DNA from 3 places in the Halobacillus sp. HZG1 genome. Region 3 is predicted to be linked to each of the others. Evidence: predicted binding sites of a transcription regulator. Region 3 holds the regulator's gene; each other region holds the start of a gene.
What was found. Region 3 encodes LexA, which represses DNA repair genes until DNA is damaged. Its sites were predicted from a motif close to CGAACATATGTTCG; they were not measured.

Region 1 (5,942 bases), on a different contig from region 3:
GCAATCGCTGTCCTGCCTATGGTGACGATGTACAAAATCCTACTCGCTTTGATTGAAGAAGAATGGACGAAGTCGTATGTACAGATGGCCAGGGGGAAAGGGTTGGAGAAAATCGGAATATTGTGTGTACATATCTTTCGGAACATTGGAAAAAGCACGTTTTACCATTCCAAAATCATTGTTTGGGGCGCGTTGTCGAGTCTGTTGATCATTGAATATATTTTCAATATGAATGGGATTACAACAGCCTTTCTTAATGATTTTCGACCGATTGTGTCAAGCTTTATTCTTCTCATGCTGTTCACCCCTTTTTATGTCATCTATCAAGGAACAGAACTGTTCCTGTTTAAGGATGAGAAGAAGTCGGAAGAAGTCGCTACCCGCATGAACAGCTTTATAGGATCTGTCTCCTTAAAAGGGGGCGGTGGATGGCTTGCTCATGCAATATCAGAAATCGGTGCTCATTTTAAGAACATAAAGTTTCTCTTAGGTTTTACGGTTATTGCAGGAGCCCTTATCGTAAGTATCATTTATACGATGACCGCAGAGCCGCTGATCGACCAGTTTCGACTGATCTATAATGATGAAGGGAAATTAGTCAGTTCGATGCCTCACACCCCTGAGTATGTGTTTCTGGGGACCGATGCTCTCGGTTTTAGCGTAATCGACCAAATCCTTGTCGGTGCGAAATACACGATCATTTTCGGTCTTGTTATTGCTTTCCTGCGAATGGCTCTCGGGTTCCTTTTAGCTATTCCCTATGCTTTCTTTCTTCCGAAAAAGGTGCAGCTTGTGTTTGAAAAACTGGTGGACAGCATGCACTTTCTACCGATGACGATCATTGCGTTTTTACTATTGAAGCCGGTGTTATGGATGCCTCCTGGCGGGTTTACGACGACGGAAACAGAGAGAATCCTTTATCAGGGGATCATTTTGACACTTTTAGCTGTTCCGCTTGTCATAACATTGTTCGGCAACGAGATGAAGCTGATTATAAAAGAAGAATTCGTAACGAGTACAAAAGTGCTTGGTGGCAGCTCTGTTCATTTGTTGTGGAAGCACTTAATGCCGCACTTAAGTGCACGTATGGGGATTATTTTTGGTCAGCAGTTTATCCAAACGCTGCTTATTTTCATCCACCTGGGCGTGTTTGATCTATATTTTGGAGGGACAAAAGTAAGCTATGATTTTGTGGCAGACCCACCAACAAGTACCACCTATGAATGGTCCGGGATGATTGGGGCCGCCAAAGATTCGTTGATGACAGGGCGTTGGTGGCTCATAATCCCTACACTTTTCTGTTTCATGGCGATGATTGTCGCGATGCAGCTAATTGTACAGGGAATTAAGGAAGTTCAACAGCGGCGTGTCGGTGTACCGGTAGAGCAGAATACATGGCTTAAGAAAATTTTCCGTAGAAAAGAAACGATCGGAGGAAAGCCTGCATCCCTTAAGGAAGCGGATTTTGAGTTTGTACCAGAACAGAAGAGAGTTGATGAATCGCGGGATGACCATGGGTATAGGAGAAAGTCGATATGAATCATATTCCTGTCTTTAAAATGGAAAAGATAAAGTTACGAGAACTGAAAACTTCCGACGCTCCTTCTTTGTTCCAGTTCATGAGCCGGCAGGATACGATGAAGTACATCACTCCCTGCCCTGTGTTGTCTTTGGAGGAGATGGAAGCTTATATAGAAGAAAGACTGGATGGGTTTCATAAGCAAGAAGAAATTCCATGGGTGATTGAGGATGAAAGAGGGAAATGTGTGGGCCTGTTCCGTTTTCATAAACTGAATCATTGGCATAGGAAAGCAGAAATGGGGGCCGTCATTCACCCGGATTATCAAAAGAAAGGAGTTATGACACAAGTCCTTCTTACACTTCTCCCTTATGGACTTGATTCGCTGAACCTCAATCGGATTGTCGGAGACATCTTTGCTGGAAATGAGGGATCACGAAGGCTCTTGAATAAATTTGGGTTCCGGGAAGAGGGAGTATTAAGGGAAACAGATTTTGATGGGGAGAGCTTCCAGGATACCGTGGTGTTTTCCATGTTGAAAAGGGAATATGAGAAGATTAAACAAACGTTTGATCAATCATGAAGCGTCTGTTCTAACAAGAACTGTTTTGTATGTTAAAATGGGACAAAATAAGAGGACGATTGAAGAGGAGGATCGCTTTATGAGAGAATTCGATCAATTTAAAAACAAAGGCGAAAGCAGCGATAAAAAGAAGAACCAATTCACAATCATTAAAGATGATTCCACGGATGGACACGGGGGTTATGGTGTCGGTTCCATCAGTTTAGAGAATATGACCCCGGTTATTGTGGACCCTAATGAAGACGAAGCCTATGTCGATATGGGGGCTCTTCACGCGCGTAGTAAAGTGGAAAAACGCATCAAATTCATTACCGATCGTGAAGTCGTTAAAAACGGACTGAAATATTGGATCGCTTGGGTAACGGTCGGTCACCATGAAGGAAAACCGTGTTATTATGGCGTAGCTGCCAGTGAGATTGTCGTGGACAGGTCCATCAAGCGCGGATATAAATCGATGCCTGAACATGTGAACCACATGGATAAGTCCTTGAAGGGGCGCTTTGCGGTCGATCACCTTGATGAGAAGTCGAAGAAGCTGCTCGGTGGATATTTACGTGACTTTAAACCAGAGTTATGGGAGAACACGGCTCAGGAATTGAAAGACTCTCTAGATGTACAATAATTGATGTTTGCAAGTTTATAGCGTCGTTACAGAGAGAGGGGAATCTGCAGGGTTTCCCTCTTTCTCATTTGATTTTTTGTAGAAGAAAGGAGGGGATCATATGAAAAGGATTTTAGAAGATGATGTGGTGTTTCATTTTGTGATTGCCCTTGTGGGATTGGTGTCAGGAATTCTGCATTTCCTGTTTAAATGGTCTTTTTATGCAGATCATGAGTATTTAACATCAGGTCTATGGTTTGTTTCAGGTGCTTTCGTGATCTATGTGAGTTGTATATTCGTATTCGGAAATCAAAAAAAGGCGAATGCAGGAAACAAAGAAAAGGAGTAGGTGAAGCGTCCCCCCCCCTGCTCACCTGGATAAGAGAGACGCATGTGGATATGGGACGGTTTAACTAAGTATGAAAATTCCAGTTTACGATTTCCTCTTTTATGATAGAATAAGAACAAATGTTCGTGGTGGAGGGAACCAATGATGGATAACCGGAATCGTGATCGCGGGACGATCAAATGGACATCGCTCATGTTACCGGAGCATGTAGAGATGGTGAAAAAACTTTGGAAAGAAGATCAGCGGGTAGAAAAGGGAATCATGGATGAACAGAAAGCTGTCGAAATTGACTTTCTTTTGCAGAGGGCGCTAACAGACAATCTTACTGTCCAGGTTAGGGTTCACAATGGTTTCGAATATGAAGACATAAGGATGAAGGTGACCCATGTGAATCGAAGCAATCACACGGTAGCAGGGGTTGATGGACAGACGAAGGAGAAGGTCCGCATCCCTTTGGATGACATCGCTGACCTTGCCATTTTATAAGGTGTTCACTTTTTGTTCACAAAATGTTCATGAAAAAAGTGTAAGAATTCAGACGCCCAATCTTGACGAATCAGCGATAAGGGTAATATATTAAGTAACACATGGGTTATACATGTTTACTAGGACAGAGAACGCGACCGGTTCCCCCGGTCGTTTTCTCTGTCTTTTTTTATTTTGAAAATGAGGCCATAGTTTGGTAAAGAAAAAGCGAAAGGTCATCCGTTGTGAGGATGACCTTTCGCGCCAAAGGAGGCATGAATCGCGCCAAAGGAGGCATGAATCGCGCCAAAGGAGGCGGGAAACGCGCCAAAGCAAGCAGAAATCACGCCCAAGCGATCAAAAACGCATTAGAAGAACCAGTCCACTACATCTTTGAACCATGGATCATCTTTGAATTCATCATCAACATCTTTGCTTTCGTCGCCGCCGCACACATCCTTAGGAATATCGGATTCCTCCATGTACACTAATCGTTCCTGTGGGCAGTTGGGACCTGCGACATAGCCGGTTTCCGGGTCGATGTAGACCCCTTTCACACCTGGAGGTGGTATGAAGGCTGCGGTAGGCTCATTCTCATGTATTTTCTCCATCGTATCGGCCCATATGGCTTTGGCATACCGGTGGTCGTTGAAATCTGCGAGTGGCTTACTGCCTTCATCATATCCGACCCATACCCCGGAGACATATTGAGGGCTGAATCCGATCATCCAGCTGTCGTTGTCAGTGGTTCCGGATTTCCCTCCATACATGCGTGTAAGCTTCCCTTTAATCGGAGTACCTGTGACAGAGGCATAATCGGCATCTAAGACCGGATCGAACATCCCTGTCATCATGTGGGTAACGGTGAACGCTCGTACTCGATCGACAGCATCGTCTTCATTGTATGCCGGTTGGTATTCATACAAGACATTCCCATGCCGATCTGTGATTTTAGCGATTGTATGGCCTTCAATGGACTCCGTTCCTTTCACCATTTTTCCATAGGCACTCACCATATCGAAAAGGGATATGGAGGAGTACCCGAGAGCCAGGGAAGGATGAGGTTTGAAGGTTTCTTCAACGCCGAACGTCTTCATCGTTTTTCCTAGTTTTTCTGGTCCGATATCCATGTGGGTCTGCACCGCATAAATATTATCGGAAACAGCAAGCGCTTGAGCCATGGTAATCGGTTCTTCTGAATATTGGTCGTTGAAATTGGATGGTATATATGGTTCTGCTTTTCCTTTTACTTCAATTTCAATAGGCTGTGTCTCTTTCATCGTGACAGGCGAGTATCCTTCCGCGAGCGCTGCATAATACAGAAAAGGTTTGATGGTTGAACCGACGGAGCGTTTCGCTTGTGTAGCTCTGTTGAACGGGCTTTCCCGATAATCTTTACCACCGACAAGAGCCGTAATTGCGCCAGAATGGCCATCCATTACAGCGGATGCGACTTGGATCTCTTCACTCGCTGGAATATTCCTCTTTACCTGCTCTTCTAAAATCCGTTGATGCTCTTCAATCAAAGTAGTGTGAATATGGTAGCCGCCTGTCTGGATACTTTCTCTGTCTACATCAAGCAGTTGAGCAGCTTCTGTAACAACTTGGTCCTGGAAATAAGGAGCAACCTCCTGGGTTTCTTCTTCCTCATCGTCTGCATAAGAGATGCTTGCTTCTACGGCTGCTCTCTTTTCGGAGGAAGTAATATAGCCGTTCTCTTCCATTTCAGCTAAAATCTGCTGTTGTCTTGCTTCTGCTCGTTCAGCATTGGCGAGAGGCGAGTAATAGGTTGGTCCTTTTGGGATTCCGGCTAACATGGAGGCTTCTGTCAAAGTAAGGTCCCCTGCATGTTTATTGAAATACTGCCGGCTTGCCGCTTCAATCCCGTAGGCCCCGTGGCCATAGTAAATTGTGTTCAAGTAACCTTCTAATATTTCATCTTTGTTATAAAAAATCTCCAACCGTAAGGCATAGAGTGCTTCGTTGAGTTTCCTCTTCCATGTTTTATCATGGGAAAGGTATAAGTTTCTTGCATACTGTTGGGTGATGGTGCTGGCGCCTTCAGCCATTCGCATCTGCTTAAGGTCTGTAAGCACAGCTGCCCCGATACGTTTCAAGTCAAAACCGAAGTGGTTGTAGAAACGCCTGTCTTCAATGGCGAGTGTCGCGTCTTTAATAGATTCGGGCATTTCCTCTATATTAATCCAGTAGCGTTCTTCCGCCCCTTGTTCTTCGCCTATGATTTCTCCGTCCGTGCCATAAAAGACGGTATTCTGTTCAGTCATCAACGATGGAGGTCCTTGAGTGATGGCGAAGATCAGCACGCCGATTAATCCGACAATCCCTACGATTGTGCCAAAGACGGCGAGCTTCATCCCGCGGATCGTCCATCTATAAGTGGTTCTGAAAAATGATCGCATTCTTT
Region 2 (5,942 bases), on a different contig from region 3:
TCCTTCTGGCTTTCTTCTGTGAATGAACTCAGGTAAATAATCAATGATCGATAATTTTTCATGAAAGGATGTTCCCCTATGTTACGAATCAATAGAACGTTTTAATCGTAATGATTACTATTTAACTTACGAAGAATAATGTATCACTTAATTTCTATGAGGACAAGCATAAATTCATTTTTTATTTAATTTCTTCCTTCCCTTTTACTCTCTCGTGGGTAAATACAAAGGGGTGAAAATGTTGCATCTTTCATTAAATGAAGTTAAAATGTAAGCCTTCACAAATATTCGTAATCATTACTATTAAAATAATTTACGGATGACAAATGATGTGAACTAGCAAGGCACTAATACTTACTTTACAAGGAGTGTTTATGTATTGGCACATACCGGAATCCACATACTTTCTGGTTTCTTAGGTTCAGGAAAAACAACGCTATTGCAGAGAATACTGGAAGAAGAATATCAAAGAGGACGAAAAGTGGGCGTGATTATGAATGAAGCAGGCGAACTGCCGATCGATACCCAGTCATTGCCTGAGGGCACCCCTTTAAAAGAACTGTTAAACGGCTGTGTCTGCTGCACTCTTTCTGATAAACTGGAAACTCAAATCTCGGATATCCTCTACCATCATGATCTGGATGTACTCTATATAGAAACGACAGGTGTTGCACACCCGGTTGAGGTATTAGATGCGTGTTTAACTCCCCTTTTATCCGATAAAGTTAAAGTGAATTCGATCATAACCATGGTCGATCCCAATAGTTGGGCGGGACGGCATAACCTCAGAATCCCACTCAGAAAGCTGATTACAGAACAAGTCAAGCATGCAGACCTTGTCATTCTGAATAAATCAGATCAGCTCACTATACGAAATAAAGAGAAGTTGATGAGAGAATTGAATGAAATAAACCCTGGTGGTAAGGTGCTTGCAGCTAAGCACGCTCAAGTTCCCTGGGATACATTTTCAAATATAGAAACTAAACAAAGAAATGAGCATGAAAAAGAGCAGACGATTGATCACCTTCATATTAAGACATATGTTCATACATTCTCCTCTCCCGTCAACCAGGAACGATTTGAAAACTTCTTGAAATCCATGCCTGAGCAGATTTATCGTATTAAGGGATATATTCGACTTACAGGTCAATCAGGAACTCAACTTTTTCAATATGCTTATGGAACGCCAAGTTTCACCCCTTCTCCTCTAAATTTGGAAAACAATTTAGTGTTTATTGGTGATGACCTTGATCATGCAGCTTTGAATGAGGAACTGAGAGAGGTAGAGGAAGAATCTTCTCCTTCACATTCAAGTACGCAAGATTAGCCGGCGTGTGTTTTTCATTTAAAGATCACTCATCCCTTCCCGCCAGGAAGGAAAGGTCTATACACGTGATTATTTTTTGAGTTGTCGCTAAACCTACAAATATGGAGGTGTTGGGTAGTGGCAAAGAACCAGATAAAGGCAGGAACCGAAGTCGGACAAGGAAGAATAGAGGAGCCGAAATCATTAAAGCCAGGACGTTCCGGAACAGATCCAAATAAAGTAAAGCAGGAAATTCAAAAGGATGTAAACGCAGGGATAGGCGCCATGACATCGCGTGAGGCAGGATCCATGAAAGACTAAAGAACCACTATTTTGTGGTTCTTTTTTTACATACTTATTTCTTGTAAATCTCAACGATTCTAAGATATCTTCTCTAGTTTCCGCTAGAGCAACCGTACATTCACCATATTTCGATGACTGGATTTCAAGGTGTCTTTTTATACTTCTTCCACTTGTTATAAGGGGTTACCGACAAAATATTGGCGAGCTTGAATGACCGCACCGTCTTACGTGTATAACAATAAGCCAGGACGGTCTCCTCTTTGATAGATACTACGCGGATGACCCGCTGTGAGATCTTCCCTTTGTCAGCCATGTAGATGAGTTCCAGTTGTTGCTTCTCCTCTAAACCCCTTCTCAATACGCCATTCATAGATGATCACTTCCTTAATATAAATACGAACATTTGTTCTAATTATGTATATGTTACCACACGCGCATTAGAAGTAAACTGGTAAATGAAGGTCTTTAATCATGCTAAAAATATGGATGAAATCCTGGGTAGTACAGTACAGAAAGGTAAGTATGCTCAAGCATCTCCTCACCTAAAGTAGATAAAATTCAGTGGATGACTTTATAAATTGAAAGTTTTTCGAGCTCAAAAGTGACAAAGAATATTACTCCTAAAAAAGTCCACAGGACGAAATTTTCCCCGGCAAAGGCCAGGGATTTTCTGACGTACGACGATGCTTTGTTATCAGTTATTCAACCATTTCCCGATTATCGTCATTATTGTTTCTTTCATCAAAAGGGTCCTCAAGATCAATTTCCCTGTCACCAAACTCGATCTCCTGGTCCTCTCTATCGATGATCGGATAATCAACATCAGGCCTCGTATCCTCACCATTATCCCTGTCCAAACGGTTTCTTTGATCGTCCTGGTCATAACGTGTCGGCTGGTAATTCACATCTTCCGGTTCATTTGGTTCGTTGCCAGCGCAACCGTTCAAAATAGCTGCAATTAAAATGCCTAATAAAATCGGTCCTTTGATTTTCATTCTTTCACCTCCTGTTTCAACCTCTAATATTTACTAAAAGCCATGAAATAAGTCATTATTAGTGAATTTGTTTCATTTAAATGGAAAGGCATTCATGATTTCATAAATTTCAACTTAAACAAAAAAACCACACGGAAAGGTTCCGTGTGGTTCTGAAGTGAAGATATATTTAATCAAGCGAGAATCTTTCAGACTTCGCATCCCGACTGTTCGGTCCTACGAAAACCTCAAACTCCCCGGCATCACTCTTATATTCCATATTTGCATGATAATACCTGAGCTGCTCTTCTGTAAGAGTGAAATGGACGTCCTTCTGCTCCCCAGGATGGAGATAAACTTTTTCGAAATCCTTCAACTCCTTCAGCGGGCGGACAACTTCTCCAACTAGATCTCTTACATATAACTGGACGATTTCTTCTCCCGCATAGTCGCCTGTATTGGTCAATTGAATAGAGACAGTCAGTGATTCATCTTGTCGGATCCGTTTCGAGGAGATCGAAAGTTCGTTATATTCAAATCGGCTGTAGCTCATTCCGAAGCCGAATGGAAATAATGGTTCATTCGGGATATCAAGATATTGAGAGACATAGCGCTCCTGCGCATCTGGCGCGCCTTTAGGACGACCTGTATTGTAACGGTTGTAGTAGATCGGCACTTGTCCGACGGAATAAGGCATCGACATCGTCAATTTAGCCGAAGGGTTCACTTCGCCGAACAGGATATCTGCGAGCGCGTTCCCACCTTCGGTTCCTGGATACCACGCTTCAATGACGGCATCGGCGTTCTCGATGACTTCCCGTAGATCAAGGGGACGACCATTGAAAAGGACGGCTGTGACAGGTTTTCCTACTGATTTGATTTTTTTCAAAAGCTCTAACTGGACCTCAGGAATGCGGATGTCTGCCCGGCATCCAGCCTCCCCGCTCATATCGGAATGTTCCCCGAGCGCTACAACGATGGATTCCGCCTGTTCTGCTTTTTGCAATGCGGCTTGCATTTGTTCGTCTGTTCCCGTTTCAATGCCGCATCCGGCTGATGTTAGGAGCTGATTTTCATTTAAGTATTGGGATAGGCCGGAAGCAACGGTAATGGTATCATCGGCTGAGCCTCCCCATGACCACGGCCCGAGGATATCGGTATTGTCGGCAAACGGACCAATCAGTGCGACTTTCTGATCCTGTTGCAGTGGCAGGGTCCCTTCGTTTTTCAGGAGCACCATTGATTTTGTGGCCAGTTCACGGGAAGCTTTTCTGTTTTCAGTGGAGAGGATATGGGTGTCTTCCTCTTGTTCACTCGCTCCCCGATAAGGGTTATCAAACAATCCAAGTTTCTGTTTCAATTGCAGGATGCGCAGCACAGCTTCATCGAGGATGCTTTCTTCCAATGTCCCCTCCTCGATCAGTTCTTCCACATGATTGACGTAACAGGACGTCATCATTTCGACATCGACGCCTGCTTTCATCGCTTTTTCTGCGGCTATCTTTTCATTCTCTGCGACGCCGTGAGGGATCAATTCCTTCACCGCTCCCCAATCAGAGATGAGCACACCATCAAAGTTCCATTCATCCCGTAGAAGGCCCCTCATTAACGGTTCATTTCCTGTCGATGGCATGCCATTTAAGATGTTGAAGGCTGTCATCACCATCTGAGCACCTTCATCTAACGCAGCCTTGTAGGCAGGAAGGTAGTTTTCGCGCAGCTGCCATTCTGACATATCGACGGTATTGTAATCACGACCGCCCTCTGGCGCCCCATAGGCAGCAAAATGTTTGACGCATGAAGCTACTTTATGAGGATCATTTTCCAAATCTCCTTGAAAACCCCGGACGAATGAACGGGCGAACTGGCTGTTCAGGAAGGTATCCTCCCCTGTACTTTCCATCACACGTCCCCACCTCGGTTCCCGTGATAAATCCACCATCGGAGCGAATGTGACGTGGACGCCGGCGACAGCCGCTTCTCTAGCAGCAATGGAAGCACTCTTTTCAGCCAGCTCCATATCCCAGGAGCAGCCGATTGCTAAGGGAACAGGAAAGATGGTCTTGAACCCATGAACGATGTCCGACATGAATAACAACGGAATCCCTAAACGGCTCTCTTCCATATGAACCTTTTGAATATTGATTGTTTCTTTAGCTCCTGAAGCTCCTAGTACCGAACCTGTACGTTGGATATCTTCTTCATCTATATTCATGTGAACCATCGGACCTGTAATTTCCCCTCGATCGGAAGCTCCTTTAAAAAATGGTGTGGCCAATTGGACGAGCTGCCCTACTTTTTCTTCTACGGTCATTTGATCCAATAAGTTTTTCATTTGATGTTCTGCCATGAATGTTCCCCCTCAATTGAAGTATAATTGAAACGTTTCGAATAAATATAATTGCAGTATAATCCTGCCAATCTAATCCGTCAACCGCTTAAAATAGGGATTTATTAAAATTTATTAGAAAAATCAAAGAAGTAGTTGAAAGCGGATACAAAGTAAATTATAATACAGTTATCGAAACGTTTCAATAAACTTCATTTTTTCAAAAAGGGGTGCTTTACGTGAAGGGAAAACTATGGTTGTTGATCGCTGTTGTTATGACATCATTGATGTTGGCAGGATGCTCGGACAGTTCATCCTCTGAAGGGGATGAAAACACGGTAACGGTGTGGGCGATGGGAGAAGAAGGTAAAAAACTGAAAGAGTTCAGTAAAGATTTCGAGGAAAAGAACGAAGGTTTGACGGTCGATGTACAAGCTATTCCATGGGATACAGCCCATGACAAATTGTTGACAGCGGTTGCCTCAGGAAATGGACCCGATGTCGTTCAACTGGGCACAACCTGGGTACCAGAATTTGCAGAAGCAGGAGCTCTACTCGATTTATCCGAATATATGGAGGATTATCCGAATTTCGCTAAGGAAAACTACTTCGATGGTTCTGTAACGACGATGGAACATGACGACCAGGTCGTAGGGATTCCTTGGTATGCCGATACACGGGTCATATATTACCGGAAGGATATCTTGAAAGAAGCGGGTTATGAAGAAGCTCCAAAAACATGGGACGAGCTGAAGGATGCGGCTCAAACGTTAGCGGACCGCGGCGAAGATTCCTTTGGCCTTGACATTGATCGAAATGATCAGATCACTCCTTTCATTTTCGCGTGGCAGAATGGTTATGAAGCGAATCTTGAGGAAGGAAAGTTGAATTTTGATTCTCCGGAATTCAAAGAAGCGATCCAATACTATACGAGTTATTTCGAAGAAGGAATCAGTCAGAAGCAGGAAGGCAAAGACATCGTGGAAGCTTTCAAAGATGGTTCGAAACCGATGTTCTTCAGTGGACCTTG
Region 3 (5,942 bases):
TGGCATCCCCGGGTGGCCGGAGTTTGCTTTTTCTACTGCATCGATTGTTAAAGTTCTAATCGTATTGATTGATGTTTGTTCAAGGCTGTTTGCCATGTTCAACATTCCCCTTTCTTTTCAGGTATATGTACCATGTATTATCCTATAATGAAAATCGTTTCGAAACAAGCTTTGTGCAAAATTTCGCACAGCCTCAGACCTAATTTCCCCCTTATCCAAGGAATTAAACAAGAAAAATCCGCATTCGAAAATAGATCGAATACGGACGAATGATCAAGATTAATTCTTTTTCTCGTTCTTTTGCATTTGACGAAGCTTCTCTGGAGTTACGTCATTCCCTTTCGGATCAATGACGGTCACACCTTTAAGTTGATTTTTGAAGGATGCACGGGCGTTTTTCAAATATTCCTGGCGCAGCTTCTGCTGCTCTGCTTTTTCTTCCTTCGAAAGCTCTTCCTGCTTAGATTTATTAGCTAGTTCATTTATACGATTAATTTTTTCTTTTGATAACATAGATCCTTCTCCTTTACTCATAGTCTGGATCGCAAAACATGAAAAAGACAAGAAATCCATAGATCCTTGTCCGTGTACCTAATATTATCGTGATTCTTCTTCTTTTTCAAGCGATAGGTACTCTTTGTATCTACGATGCACCGTAGCTTTTGATACGTCATATCCCAAACCTCTCAAAGTCGCTGCAATATCTTTGAAGGTCAAATCATTTTTCCTTAACCGAACAACCTCCTCAATGGGAAACTCGATTCTCTCACGTCCGGGTGCCTGATCACGATTGGATAAGTTGGCGGATGGATCGTAGCCGCCCTCTACAGCTTTTCTCATCCCACGCCGTATTTTCATATTATGTATCTTCCTTTGGTATTCTTCTACAATGCCGACAATCTGTAAAACCATCGAATCCGATTCCGATAACTGAAGCTCCCCCTGGTTAGATAGGGAGTACACCTTGATCTCCAACCGATTTAATTGATGGAATAAAGCAATCTTCGTGTTTCCCCGACCTAAGCGTGTTTCATCCTGAATCAATAAGGCATCCGCACGTCCGGAAGAAAAGCATTCCAGCATGCGGAAAATCCCTTCACGTTCAATATCGTAACCACTCGCCTGCTCTTCAATACAATCAACCACTTCGAAGTCATGACTTTCCGCCATGGATATCAATTCAGCTCTTTGTCGTTTTAGTGAAGTCACTTGAGCTTCTTTCTCCGTACTTACTCTGCAATATAAAATTACCTTCAATTAATATGTTCCTCTCTCTTTCTCTATTATACAGCTGTGACCATAGAATAATAGAGAATGATAAAACTCACAATAAAAAGAATAATGTAGGTGTAATCCAGCTTAGATAATTTGTTAAACATTGATAACCCCTCCGTTTTCCTTAGAACGAACGTTCTTAAGAACCTGTGTTCGCTTTTGTTACTTCCATTATATACGAACACAAGTTCTTGTCAATGGTTTTTTCGAACGCGTGTTTGTATTTTTGAAATATAAGTGGTACAATGTGGTTACTATAATCCTATGTACGAGGTGCTAATCTATGAGTAAACTTTCAAAGCGGCAGCAGGAAATACTAGATTTTATTAAAGAACAAGTCCTATCCAAAGGGTATCCACCATCCGTAAGAGAGATTGGCCAGTCCGTCGGTCTCGCTTCAAGTTCGACAGTTCACGGTCACTTATCCAGACTGGAGAAAAAAGGATACATCAGACGTGACCCGACCAAACCTCGTGCCATTGAAGTGATCGAATTAGAAGAAGATCACAGCATCCCGAGAAGCGAAGCTTCTTACGCTCCAGTAATCGGTAAAGTCACGGCGGGGTCACCGATTACAGCTGTTGAAAACATTGAAGAATATGTCCCTCTACCAGATACACTTGCAGGGTCGGATGACAACACATTCGTACTAATTGTCCAAGGGGAAAGTATGATCGAGGCAGGAATTCTTGACGGGGATATGGTCATCGTCAGACAACAACAGACCGCTCAGAACGGCGACATCGTTGTTGCAATGACAGAAGACGAAGAAGCCACTGTGAAGCGGTTCTTCAAGGAAAGAAATCATGTTCGCTTGCAGCCTGAGAACGCAACGATGGAACCCATTCTATTACAGGATGTATCCATTCTAGGGAAAGTCGTAGGTCTTTACAGGACCGTACACTAAAAGAAAGAGGCGAGGTTTAGTTTAACTCGCCTCTTTCTTTATTTATATCAAGCTCATAACTTTCAACGAAAAAAATTTCACTTATTTTCGCTCGTAAAGTGAATCTTCTTGAACACAGAAAAACCCTTGAAGTAAACTACTTCAAGGGTTTTATCATTTAATATGTCTGTAGATATTGTTCGCGTTCCCACGGATGGACCTGTGTGCGGAACATATCCCATTCGATTTCCTTCGCTTCAATGAAGTGTTCAAACAGGTGCTCGCCGAGAGCTTCTACCATGATTGGATCTTGATGCAGCTCTTCCAATGCATCATATAGAGTAGCTGGGAGATCTTTCACTCCGTGTGCTTCCCGTTCTTTTTTATCCATCACGTAAATGTTTCGATCGACAGGAGCAGGTGCTTCCAGTTTATTTTCCACACCATCAAGTCCAGCAGCAAGAAGGACCGCCATCGCCATGTATGGGTTCGCTGAAGGATCCACACTGCGGACTTCGATTCTTGTGCTCAACCCACGGGATGTCGGTACGCGTACAAGTGGACTACGGTTTTGACCGGACCATGCAACATAACATGGAGCCTCATAGCCTGGTACAAGACGCTTGTAAGAGTTGACGGTAGGATTTGTCACGGCTGTGAAGTTCGTTGCATGCTTGATGATGCCTGCTGTGAACTGGTAAGCGACTTCTGACAATTGTTCCTTCCCTTTCTCATCGAAGAAAGCATTGCCCTTTTCATTGAAAAGAGACATGTTCGCGTGCATACCCGACCCATTTACGCCGAACAATGGTTTAGGCATGAATGTTGCATGCAAACCATGTTGACGTGCAATGGTTTTTACGACGAGTTTGAATGTTTGGATATCATCACAGTGCTTGACGGCATCTGCATATTTGAAATCAATTTCGTGCTGACCTGGAGCTACCTCGTGGTGCGAGGCTTCGATTTCAAAGCCCATTTCCTCAAGCTCAAGGACAATATCACGACGGCAGTTTTCACCAAGGTCGGTCGGTGCCAAGTCGAAATAGCCACCTTTATCATTCAACTCCATCGTCGGTTCGCCTTTTTCATCTAATTTAAATAGGAAAAATTCAGGTTCTGTACCAATGTTGAAAGCAGAAAAGCCGAGTTTCTCCATTTTTTTGATGTTACGCTTCAGATTGTAGCGCGGGCATCCTTCAAAAGGAGTTTGGTCTGGGTTGTAGATGTCACAGATGAATCGTGCGACCTTCCCTTTTTCTGAAGTCCAAGGGAAAACGACGAACGTATCCAGGTCTGGAACCAAATACATGTCAGACTCCTCGATACGAACGAATCCTTCAATAGAGGACCCGTCAAACATCATCATGCCATCAATAGCTTTATCCAACTGGCTTAGTGGGATTTCCACGTTTTTTATCGTACCAAGCATATCCGTAAACTGAAGGCGGATAAACTTGACGTTTTCCTCATCGATTTTTTTGTAGATTTCTTCTTTTGTTAAACCCATTGAATTTCTCCTCTCAACACAAAATTAATGGAAGAACCTCGACATTTCTCCCTGCCTGATTGCTAATTTACCTTGTCTTCCCGCTGTGAATAGTTCTCGTTGCAGCATACGACGAAGTTCTTTTTCGGTAAGTTCATTGTGTACTTCCTTCACTTGATCCTCATCATATACCTCATTATCTGGCTGATCATTCAGCTTCAGAACTTTCTTGATTCCGGCCATGTTCACACCTTGATCGATCAGGTCTTTTATTTCGAGAAGACGATCGACGTCATTGAATGAAAACATGCGACGGTTACCTTCTGAACGGGCCGGCTGTACCAGCTCGTGCTGTTCGTAGTACCGGATCTGCCGTGCAGTAAGGTCTGTCAAGGATTGAACAATCCCCATCGGGAATAACGGCATGGAACGACGAATTTCATCACTCATCGATGTGCCACCTCCCCATAAGAATGATACTTTAATTATACGTCACGAAAGGGATATGTCAACATATGTGAGGAATGTTCACACAATTTATCGCTGTTTTTTGAAAGGGTTACCATCCCCGTAGCTTCAGGCTTTGACCATACCCTCTTCGATTAATTGTTCCACTGCTTGTACGACAGCGATCTTAACATGGGCATAGGTCAATCCACCTTGGACGAAAGCAGTGTAAGGGGGGCGGATGGGACCATCAGCGGTCAATTCGAGGCTTGCGCCCTGAATGAAAGTCCCAGCAGCCATAATGACTTCGTCCTCGTATCCCGGCATGGCGCTCGGTTCGGGTTTGAAATGGGAATTCACTGGAGATGCCTGCTGTATGGATTGGCAGAATCTGATCATTTGTTCAGCCGTTTTGAAGTTGACGGATTGAATTAAATCCGTTCGTTTTTTATCATAAGCAGGATTCGTGTCGAAACCATATTCACTTAAATATTTAGAAGTGAAAATAGCTCCTTTCAAAGCTTCCCCTACGACATGTGGGGCTAGAAAGATGCCCTGATACATCTCCTGAAGGCTATTTAAACTCGGTCCTGTTTCCTTCCCTAACCCAGGAGCAGTCAAGCGGTAGCTGCATTTTTCAATTAAGGATTTGCTCCCTGCAATGTAACCACCGACCCTGGCAATTCCACCTCCCGGGTTTTTAATTAACGAACCAGCAATTAGATCAGCGCCAACTTCAAGTGGTTCCTTCATTTCTACAAACTCACCATAACAATTGTCAACAAAAATAATTACATCTTCTTTGATCTCACGGACGAACTGTATGATCGACTGTAATTCGTCAATGAGAAATGATGGACGATCCTCGTACCCTTTGGATCGTTGGATGGCTACTACCTTCGTTTTTTCACGCATAGCTTCCCGGATTCTATCATGGGAAAAAGACCCGTTTTCTTCTAAAGGAACCGTTTGGTAACTGATACCAAAATCACGTAAAGAACCTGTATCCTTATTTCCTCCAGAACCAATGACTTCTCTCAGGGTGTCATAGGGCTCTCCTGATATGTAAAGCAGTTCATCTCCAGGTCGCAGGACACCAAACAAGGCAGTCGTAATCGCATGCGTTCCGGAGATGAGCTGAGGTCTGACAAGGGCATCTTCCGCTTCAAATATTTCTGCATACAATGCTTCAAGGGTGTCCCGCCCAAAGTCATCATATCCATACCCCGTCGTCGGATTAAAGTGAGAATCGCTGACCCTCAGTTTATGGAAGGCCTTCAAAACCTTTTGCTGATTGTGCTCGACAATCTCTTCCACGTGATCATGTTGAGGCTTAATTTCTTTTGTTACGCGTTGCTTCAATTCTTGAATATTCATGATGAGTCCTCTTCCTATTTTGCAGAATTTCGTTGATTCAACGTTTTCATTTATAATATTTGGTGTTTCAATGGGTGCTCTGGATGGATGAAACCATGAAGAGCGTACCCCTCTTTTTCTTCAAAGAAATGAATGCTTGTAATCATGCTGTAAGCCTTGAATTGCTGGAGCCGTTTCCCGTCAGAAGCTGGTACGAAAACGTCATACTCGTCCCACTCTTCCTTTAGTACCTCTTCTATTTTATGAAGAACCCTTTTACGATCAATCGGATCATGTACACTCACCGTCAGCGAAGGGAAAGAGTGGGGAATGAAATCCTCCTTAAGGAGATCTTTCTTATTGTAAACGGTCAGAACCGGCAGCTGACCAGCCCCAAGGTCCTCCAATAACTTCAATACAGTCTTTTCCTGCTGCATATGATCAGGGTGTGAAGCATCAACCATATGAACAATAAAGTCAGCTTCTGTC

Region 1: VKA52_RS14770 (YolD-like family protein) is a predicted target of LexA. The motif match lies at 3,165-3,178, and genes of this name have one in related genera.
Region 2: VKA52_RS14115 (WYL domain-containing protein) is a predicted target of LexA. The motif match lies at 2,006-2,019, and genes of this name have one in related genera.

The regions. Positions count from the first base shown of each region.
Region 1 is NZ_JAYLVQ010000074.1:5,868-11,809, forward strand. Features, by position in the region: gene VKA52_RS14750 (ABC transporter permease subunit) at 1-1,539, shown strand, start outside; gene VKA52_RS14755 (GNAT family N-acetyltransferase) at 1,536-2,102, shown strand; gene VKA52_RS14760 (YwhD family protein) at 2,182-2,724, shown strand; gene VKA52_RS14765 (hypothetical protein) at 2,825-3,052, shown strand; gene VKA52_RS14770 (YolD-like family protein) at 3,194-3,538, shown strand; gene VKA52_RS14775 (transglycosylase domain-containing protein) at 3,886-5,937, opposite strand.
Region 2 is NZ_JAYLVQ010000070.1:192,564-198,505, forward strand. Features, by position in the region: gene VKA52_RS14100 (hypothetical protein) at 1-62, opposite strand, end outside; gene VKA52_RS14105 (CobW family GTP-binding protein) at 380-1,327, shown strand; gene VKA52_RS14110 (hypothetical protein) at 1,445-1,627, shown strand; gene VKA52_RS14115 (WYL domain-containing protein) at 1,752-1,979, opposite strand; gene VKA52_RS14120 (hypothetical protein) at 2,308-2,604, opposite strand; gene VKA52_RS14125 (glycoside hydrolase family 3 N-terminal domain-containing protein) at 2,774-4,933, opposite strand; gene VKA52_RS14130 (sugar ABC transporter substrate-binding protein) at 5,152-5,942, shown strand, end outside.
Region 3 is NZ_JAYLVQ010000086.1:147,425-153,366, forward strand. Features, by position in the region: gene tkt (transketolase) at 1-96, opposite strand, end outside; gene VKA52_RS19860 (DUF896 domain-containing protein) at 280-513, opposite strand; gene VKA52_RS19865 (YneB family resolvase-like protein) at 598-1,257, opposite strand; gene lexA (transcriptional repressor LexA) at 1,559-2,182, shown strand; gene glnA (type I glutamate--ammonia ligase) at 2,340-3,671, opposite strand; gene VKA52_RS19880 (MerR family transcriptional regulator) at 3,696-4,100, opposite strand; gene VKA52_RS19885 (methionine gamma-lyase family protein) at 4,227-5,474, opposite strand; gene hflX (GTPase HflX) at 5,525-5,942, opposite strand, start outside.